DNA from 4 places in the Psychrobacillus sp. FSL K6-4046 genome. Region 3 is predicted to be linked to each of the others. Evidence: riboswitches for the same ligand, from Rfam matches in the RefSeq annotation. Region 3 holds a riboswitch; each other region holds the start of a gene.

Region 1 (2,204 bases), 1.6 Mb from region 3:
TTGCTTTAATAGCTCTGCTTTGTCTGTTCTTTCCCATGGTGCATCAATATCAGTACGTCCAAAATGTCCGTAAGCAGCAGTTTGCTTGTAGATTGGGCGACGAAGGTCTAACATTTTAATTATGCCAGCTGGGCGAAGGTCAAATAGCTCACGGATATAAGTTACCAAATCTGCTTCGGATACTTTACCTGTTTCAAATGTATCAATAGCAATTGATACAGGCTGTGCTACTCCGATTGCATAAGCAAGCTGTACCTCACAACGATCAGCAAGACCAGCTGCAACAATATTCTTTGCCACATAACGAGCTGCATAAGCTGCAGAACGGTCTACTTTTGTTGGATCCTTACCAGAGAAAGCTCCTCCTCCATGACGAGCATACCCACCGTAAGTATCTACGATAATTTTACGACCTGTCAAACCTGCATCCCCTTGTGGACCACCGATAACAAAGCGACCAGTCGGATTGATAAAGTACTTTGTTTCGTCTGTTATTAAATTAGTAGGAACTACTGGTTTAATAACATGTTCTTTTAAATCTTTTTGAATTTGTTCTAACGTTACTTCCGGATGATGCTGTGTGGAAATAACAATCGTATCGATATGAACTGGATTGTTATTTTCGTCATATTCTACTGTTACTTGTGTTTTACCATCTGGTCGTAAGTAATCTAATGTTTCGTCTTTACGAACCTCAGCTAATCGGCGAGCTAATTTGTGGGCTAGGCTAATTGGAAGTGGCATAAGCTCTGGTGTTTCATTACAAGCATAGCCAAACATTAAACCTTGGTCCCCAGCTCCGATTGCTTCAATATCAGAATCAGACATCGAACCTTCTCGAGCTTCTAGTGCTTGGTCAACTCCCATAGCGATATCAACCGATTGCTCATCGATAGCTGTAAGAACTGCTGACGTTTCTGAGTCAAAACCATATTTAGCTCGCGTATATCCAATTTCTTGAATAGTAGCTCGCACTACTTTTGGAATGTCTACATAAGTAGAGGTTGTGATTTCTCCAGCAACTAAAACCAAACCTGTAGTAACTGTTGTTTCACAAGCTACACGAGCGTTTGGATCTTCCGTTAAAATCGCATCTAAGATAGCATCTGATATTTGGTCACAAATTTTATCTGGATGACCTTCTGTTACTGATTCCGATGTAAATAATCGTCTTTGTGTCAAAAAAATTCCCTCCTATGTCCTGCGAGATTTCTCTCAGGAATTGATACGGTACTCATTCCCATGTCAAGCCTATAGTAAACTTGAAGCCGTTTCGGACTTGGCACACAAGGATTTAGGGCGATGTAATATAAAAAAACCTCTCACTCACGTAGTTACATGAGGAAAGGGATTAATATCATAAACACCTTTCACTCTTATCAATCAAGGAATTTCACCTTGTATCAGGTTTGGCACCTTTGTAACGTAAGTATAATTACAGGTTGCCGGGTTTCATAGGGCCTGAACCCCTCCACACGCTCGGAATAAGAGTATCCGTTCAATTCACCATCATACGTATATTAGCAAAATAAGTCAACAGGTAAATTTGTTATTTATTCACAATTACAAAAAAAAATCATTTTTTGAGCTTTAATTAGTGTAGACTATTTAGTTTAATGTGTTATACTATTTCACATATCAACGAAAAATCCTCTTTATGATGTTTCCGTGAAGAGCTAAAAACTTTAATAAAGGATGGTAATACTATATGAATTCAATCGATACTGTGAGCGAACTGAACGAATTGTTAGCTGGTAATAATATTAGCCTGCAATTATCAGTACCACAATTAGTGGAAAAAGCTACGTCAAGAGGAGAAGCAGTACTAACTTCCACTGGAGCTGTTAAAGCAGAGACGGGCAAATATACAGGACGTTCTCCAAAAGACAAGTATATAGTTGAGGAACCTATCTCAAAAGACAAAATCGATTGGGGATCTGTAAACCAACCTATCTCATCTTCGCACTTTGAAGCATTATATTCAAAAGTTATGAACTATTTAAAGGAAAAAAATGAACTATTCGTCTTTAAAGGATACGCTGGTGCAGACAAGGATTCACGTTTAAGCATCCAAGTAATCAACGAATACGCTTGGCATAACCTGTTTGCTCACCAATTATTCATTCGTCCTTCTGAAGAGGAGTTAATATCTCATAAAGCAGACTTCACTGTCATTAGTGCTCCGAACTTCAAAGCAAATCCTG
Region 2 (2,204 bases), 1.7 Mb from region 3:
GAGCCGCTCCAATTACTAATGCAGGGATGGCCGCATTCGGACCACGCATCGATCCCGTCAACAACGTTGTAAATGGTATCAACAAAATGATTAAAATAATAAACGGAATAGAACGGAAAATATTGACTACTCCACTGGTCAACCAGTTTGCTATTTTATTTGCCCATGCTTGGTGTGGGCTTGTCAAAAATAATAATAGTCCTAAAATTAGTCCAAAGATTGCTGTTAGGACTGTAGAAATTGCAGTCATATAAAGGGTTTCTATAGTGGCTTCCCACATTTTAGGCCAATCAACATTTGGAAATAACGATTCAATCATTGTTGATCACCTCAGTTTTAACTTTTTGCGAGTGGATAAATTGAATGGCATCTTCCACCGCTTGTTCATTTCCATCGATTTGCAGGATTAGTGTCCCGAACGCTCCACTTTTCGTGTGAGAGATATTCCCTTGGACAATGTTTACCTCTAAATCGAACTGTTTGATTAATCTCGAAAGAATTGGTTGCTCTGTAGTATCTCCAACGAAAACGAGCTTAACTAGCTTGCCGTTTGGATAAAGCTTAACTAGGTTTTGAATGGTTTGAATTGGCTCTTTAGAATCTGAAATTTGAGAAACGAAACGCTTTGTAATAGGCTGTTGTGGCTTTTGGAATACCTCAAGCACATCTCCCTCTTCTACAACTTGCCCATTTTCCATAACCGCTACTCGGTTACAGATCTTTTGAATAACTTGCATCTCATGGGTGATTAACACAATGGTTAATCCTAGTTTTTCATTAATGCTTACGAGCAAGTCTAAAATGGAGTCGGTTGTTTCAGGGTCAAGAGCTGATGTTGCCTCATCACAAAGCAATACCTCTGGACCATTAGCCAACGCTCTTGCAATTCCTACGCGTTGCTTTTGTCCTCCAGATAATTGAGATGGGTAAGAGTCTCCTCTTCCTTCCAATCCAACAAGGCTTAAAAGCTCCTCTACTCTAGCTTTTCTTTTTTCCTTTGGAACTCCTGCAATTTCTAATGGGAATGCTATATTTTCAGCGACTGTTCGCGACCATAGTAAATTGAAATGCTGGAAGATCATGCTTACTTTTTGACGAAAGCTTCGAAGCTTGTCCTCATTAATAGATGTAATTTCCTGGCCATTCACTGTAATATGACCGTCAGATGGCTTTTCTAGCCCATTCAACAAACGTATTAGCGTACTCTTGCCCGCTCCGCTGTATCCAATAATCCCGAAAATTTCTCCACGCTGTATGTCCAGATTTACACTATCAACTGCAACGATTTCTCCTTGCTTTGTAATAAATCTTTTCGAAACTTCTTTTAAACTAATCAAGTAAATCTGACCACCTTTCCTAATAAAAAACCCCTTCTGCAAAAGAGCAGAAGGGGTGTATGTTATCTATTTAAAATAACGTTCATCCATTCTCTCATTTCCCAAAGCTATAGCTTTGCGTGACTTGGCACCATTTCACTTTCATGACGGTTGCCGGGCTTCAAAGGGCACTTCCCTCCACCTCTCTTAATAAGAGCGACACTATTAAATTGTGTTTTCAACATAACGAATATTATCATAGGTTTCCATCTTCGTCAATAGCCTTTATTGTTTCCAATAAGTAAGGAACTGATTGAAAAGCATAGATTTTCTTTTCCACTTTCCCATGTTTTGTAATAAGAAGACAAGGGACGCTTTCAATTTCCTGTTCTATCGCCAAATCACCTAGAAAATTAATATTTGCCTGACCAATTGGATAGGTAACCATTTCTTTAATAACATTCATCATTTTACTTGCTACCTGACACGTTCCACACATAGGCGTATAGATATAAAACAAGGTAAGTGTTGAATTGTTTTTAGCGCTATCCCATTGTTCTCTAGTCCATTCATTCATACACATCATCCTAAGGTAAAAATTCTTTTTTCACCTTAATATTAACACGTTTTAATATAGATGCCAAAACCTTCGCCGGTGTGTTTGCTACTTCGCCATACGTCGGGTTCGTATACAAATGAATTGCCTCTGGATACTCCTTCCTAACGACCGATCGAATTTGTTCCCCGGATTTGTCTGCATCTAGAAAAGCATAAATCGGCAAGCCATCATAAGGGCTTAATAGCTCCTCCAATTTTACATCGGATATCGTTCCATTAGTACATATAATTTCTGGAGATTCATCGAGAAGGCTTAATAATTGCAGCTTA
Region 3 (2,204 bases):
GCTGGCGACGATTGTCATTGGAAAAATGGCGGCCGCAGTACCAATCGTAGATCCCATTACTAATCTAGTGAGCTGCGAGATGGCTACTAAAAAGATGATAAAGGGAATTGGTCGAATAATATTAATCAAGATGTTCAACACCTGAAATACAATTTTATTTTCTAAAATGTTTCTTTCTCGTGTTACAAATAATAGAAGACCAATCGTTATTCCTAAAATAGAACCAAAGATAAGAGTGGCAATCACCATAATAATGGTTTCTCCTGTTGCTTCTACAATCCTCGGCCAGAAAGTACTCCAATCAACCTTCATGCTTTGCCACCTCCTGAATGTCAACGATTGTCTCTAGCTCATTAATGGCACTTTGAATTGCCACGGTGTCGCCTTCAAAAGACACGATTAAATCTCCAAAAAGCCTTTCCTGTAACTCTCGTATAGAACCATAAACAATATTGAAATGAATGCGATGCTTCTGAGTTACTTGAGATAAAATGGCTTTATTTGTTACGTCGCCCTTGAAGATTACTCGATAAAAGCCGTTGCCTCCTCGAGAACGCCAATCCTCTAAGATTTGAGGAGAAGGTAAATCCTGTTGCACAGATCGTATAAAGCGCTGAGAGGTAAGATGCTGTGGATCAGTAAATACATCGAATACGTCTCCTGATTCAATAACCTCTCCATTTTCCATGACAGCTACTCGATCGCAAATGGACTGAATGACGTGCATTTCATGTGTGATTAACAAAATGGTAATTCCAAATTCCTTATTCACCTTTTTAAGTAAGCGAAGGATTTCTGCAGTAGTTTCTGGATCCAATGCAGAAGTTGCTTCGTCACAAATGAGAATATCAGGTGAGGTAGCAAGTGCCCGAGCAATACCAACACGTTGTTTTTGACCACCAGACAACTGGCTTGGATAATCTTTCTCTTTATCAGAGAGCCCGACAAAGCTAAGAAGTTCGTTCACCCTTTTTGTAATTTCATTTTTACTCAAGCCTGCTAGCTTTAGAGGGTAAGCAATATTTCCGCCAACTGTGCGAGAGTGGAACAAGTTAAAGTTTTGAAAAATCATTCCAATATTTCTTCGTCTTGCTCGTAACTGTTTGGAAGTCAATGATTTGACATCGATATTCTGAATAAATACAGAGCCTGCAGAAGGACGTTCCAGCATATTAACTAGTCGAAGCAGCGTACTCTTTCCTGCACCACTAAATCCTATAATGCCAAATATCTCACCTTCTTTTATTTTTAGAGAAACATCTTTTACTGCATGCACCTCCCGCTTGCCAAGACGAAAGGTCTTGGAAACATTTTTAAACTCGATCATTCAAATTACCTCCTCATACATCATTGGTTCGTTACAGACAAAGGATAGTCATCTACCTTTCTATCACGAGAAAAAGAGAGCTTCCTTGTTCTTATCTAAAAACGATAAGAAAAAGAAAGCTCTCCAAAATTTACGAAAAAGCCAACTTTTCTCATCTTTCAAGCAGTGCGCTTGCAGGAGTTGGCACAGTATTCAAAGATTTGAACCTGTTGCCGAAACGTCATAGGGCCTGATCCCTCGGTTTCTCTAGATAAGAAAGTGATGTGCTATTTAATTGTTGTAAGAATTGTTTTAAACTTTAAACAATAAAAACATAACCGTCAAGAGGTTTTTAAAAATAGGGTAATTTGAACCACTTAATTGATTAATTGAATATAAATTTTTGAAGGGCTCAAAAAAATAATAAATAACATAGTTTTATATTCATGGATGAGCTATAAGGCTATGTTAAAGAGTAGGGGTGATTTATGATGCATACAAAAGAAATCTATAAATCAGAGAGTTGAATTGATTTCCGCGCCAACCGGACGCTTTCCGTGGGGTGAGCGATAAGCCATCACCCATCGCTTGCGCGCGTGGTTGTGATGTCTTATCTGTCTCACTCATCCCACTGGAGTCGCCGTCTGGCGCTCCAATCAATAAATAGGAACATCCTTGATACATCGATATATTGATTATAAATTTACTTGCATAAACAAAGCAAAAAAACTGTTGCCAACCCCAATTTCATAATTTATTTGATAGTCATTTGAATATGTTTACAGTCACTATAAATAAGAATTGTTAGTCCAAATAAGCCAATAACTTTAACATAGCTTTAATAAATAAAATTTTTAAAGAAGTTAAACCTTTATATAAAGAGGCTATAAACTGCTAA
Region 4 (2,204 bases), 840 kb from region 3:
GTCTTCCCTAATATTTGAATAAATAAAACTAAAATCAATAAAAAACTCCTGAATATTAAAACAGGAGTTTATATGTGTCAATTTCAAAATTCCTGTTTTTATAGAAAAACACGAACAATTAAAAGAGAACAATAAAATTTATATGATTTTTAATAATAAAGTAGAATTGACTTTCGCTCATATCGCGGACGCTTTCCGTGGCGTGAGTGATAAGCCATCACCCATCGCTTTCGCACGTGGTTGTAACGTTTTTATCTGTCTCACTCATCCCTGCTTACGTCGCCGCCCTCCGCTGCAATCAATATATATAATGTTCACTTTTAATCTTTAAAATGCTTTTTATGAAATTGACTCATATATAATTTTTCTATTTACTCCCAGTTATAAGGAGTAGCCTGATAAACATAGTAATTCAACCAATTAGAAAATAATAAATGTGTATGTGCCCTCCATGTATTTAATGGCTTATTAGAGGGATTATTATTTGGGAAATAGTATTTGGGCATCTCAATATCTATTCCTTTAGTTATGTCTCTATGATATTCCTCTGCTAATGTGTGCGCATCATACTCTAAATGACCAGTGACCATCACCATTTTATTGTCGTTCGATTTTACAAGAAACACACCTGCTTCCTCCGAAGTGGATAAAATAGTTAGTCGCTCATGCTTTTCTATTTCTTCTTCAGATACAGAAGTGTAACGAGATACGGGAGCATTAAACTCTTCATTAAATCCTCTTATTAAATTCTCCACTTGGTCAGTTAATATATGCCGATACACTCCCGAGCATTTACGAGAAAGTGTGAATTTATCTATACCAAAATGATAATACAGTGCAGCCTGCGCGCCCCAACAAATATGTAAGGTGGAGGTAACATTTGATTTAGACCATTCCATTATTTCCTTCATTTCATTCCAGTAATCGACCTCCTCAAATGGCAACTGTTCTACTGGAGCACCAGTGATAATCATCCCATCAAACTTTTTTTCTCTTATTTGATCAAATGTCGTGTAGAAAGTATCCAAATGGGTTTTGCTGGCATTCTTGGATTCATGCGTCGCTGTATTCATAAAGGTTATATTCACTTGTATTGGGGTATTCCCCAGAAGCCTTAATAGCTGAAGCTCCGTTTTTTCCTTCTCAGGCATTAGATTAAAAATAATAATGTTAAGTGGACGGATGTCCTGCTTGTAAGCACGCTCTTGATCCATGAGAAAAATTTTCTCTTCTTTTAACAGCTTAGCTGCAGGTAATTGTTTCGGAATATTGATAGGCAATGACTTTCCCCTCCCAATGAAATGTGCAAGAGCACCTGTGATTTCGCCTCAAACTAAGTAGGAAATCGAACAGGAGCAAGGCAATTATTAAAATAAATACCTCTCTTTCCATGTAAGAAAAGAGAGGCAGGAATTTGCTAACTAGCTCTTATCTTCCAAGATCGTCTTGTTAGGAATTAGCACCTTTCTGTACAACAGAGGTTGCCGAAGTATCACAGGGCCTAATCCCTCCACTTCTCTTGATAAGAATATTAAATTATTTAAATTATTCGTTAATAAGTTATATTAGCACGCTCTATTACTTATATCAACCCATTTTGAAAAGTATTCGGGTCATTCTGCTAAATCTAGCCATTTCTCCAATAATTGCTCCAATTGCTCCTCTACCCGAAGTTTTTCCAAGCTTAATGCCTCATAATTTTCCCAATCATTCTCTATGCTAATTTGTTTAGTTAGCTCACCTATAACATTTTCGAGCTCACTTATTCGCTTTTCCAAAGGAATTTCCTTTTGTTGTTTGGCAGGTGTTGCTTCTTTTAATGGCTGATTGATTATTTCTTTCCTAGTATTTTCTTTCGAGCAAAACTCATTCCATTTTTCCCTTGCCCATTCGTAAGGGCCTTCAAATGTGGTAAGCTCGCCATGCTCTAGCCAAGCAGTCCTTGGAAATAGTTTATTTAGAAAATATCTATCGTGAGATACAGCAATAATAGTCCCTGTAAAATCATCTAGCGCTTCCTCTAATACTTCTCGTGAATCAATATCAAGATGATTCGTTGGCTCATCTAATATGAGACAATTTATGTCTTGATGCATTAGCTGAGCAAGACGGAGTCGCATTCTTTCTCCTCCGCTTAAATCAGCAATTCTTTTAAAAACATCCGCCCCATAGAACATAAACTTCGCTAAAATGTGTCGAGCCTC

The links. Region 3 has a riboswitch for S-adenosylmethionine ahead of MKY09_RS14130 (ATP-binding cassette domain-containing protein). Riboswitches for the same ligand answer to the same signal wherever they lie in the genome.
Region 1: it holds a riboswitch for S-adenosylmethionine, as region 3 does, so the genes downstream of both, metK (methionine adenosyltransferase) here and MKY09_RS14130 (ATP-binding cassette domain-containing protein) in region 3, are expected to answer to the same signal.
Region 2: it holds a riboswitch for S-adenosylmethionine, as region 3 does, so the genes downstream of both, MKY09_RS05600 (methionine ABC transporter ATP-binding protein) here and MKY09_RS14130 (ATP-binding cassette domain-containing protein) in region 3, are expected to answer to the same signal.
Region 4: it holds a riboswitch for S-adenosylmethionine, as region 3 does, so the genes downstream of both, metA (homoserine O-succinyltransferase) here and MKY09_RS14130 (ATP-binding cassette domain-containing protein) in region 3, are expected to answer to the same signal.

The regions. Positions count from the first base shown of each region.
Region 1 is NZ_CP152020.1:1,253,011-1,255,214, reverse strand. Features, by position in the region: gene metK (methionine adenosyltransferase) at 1-1,182, opposite strand, end outside; SAM riboswitch class I at 1,374-1,491, opposite strand; gene pckA (phosphoenolpyruvate carboxykinase (ATP)) at 1,709-2,204, shown strand, end outside.
Region 2 is NZ_CP152020.1:1,160,557-1,162,760, reverse strand. Features, by position in the region: gene MKY09_RS05605 (methionine ABC transporter permease) at 1-319, opposite strand, end outside; gene MKY09_RS05600 (methionine ABC transporter ATP-binding protein) at 312-1,337, opposite strand; SAM riboswitch class I at 1,429-1,533, opposite strand; gene MKY09_RS05595 (thioredoxin family protein) at 1,573-1,893, opposite strand; gene MKY09_RS05590 (toprim domain-containing protein) at 1,904-2,204, opposite strand, start outside.
Region 3 is NZ_CP152020.1:2,860,219-2,862,422, reverse strand. Features, by position in the region: gene MKY09_RS14135 (methionine ABC transporter permease) at 1-312, opposite strand, end outside; gene MKY09_RS14130 (ATP-binding cassette domain-containing protein) at 302-1,327, opposite strand; SAM riboswitch class I at 1,476-1,584, opposite strand; gene MKY09_RS14125 (AzlD domain-containing protein) at 2,178-2,204, opposite strand, start outside.
Region 4 is NZ_CP152020.1:2,024,953-2,027,156, forward strand. Features, by position in the region: gene metA (homoserine O-succinyltransferase) at 372-1,280, opposite strand; SAM riboswitch class I at 1,426-1,529, opposite strand; gene abc-f (ABC-F type ribosomal protection protein) at 1,614-2,204, opposite strand, start outside.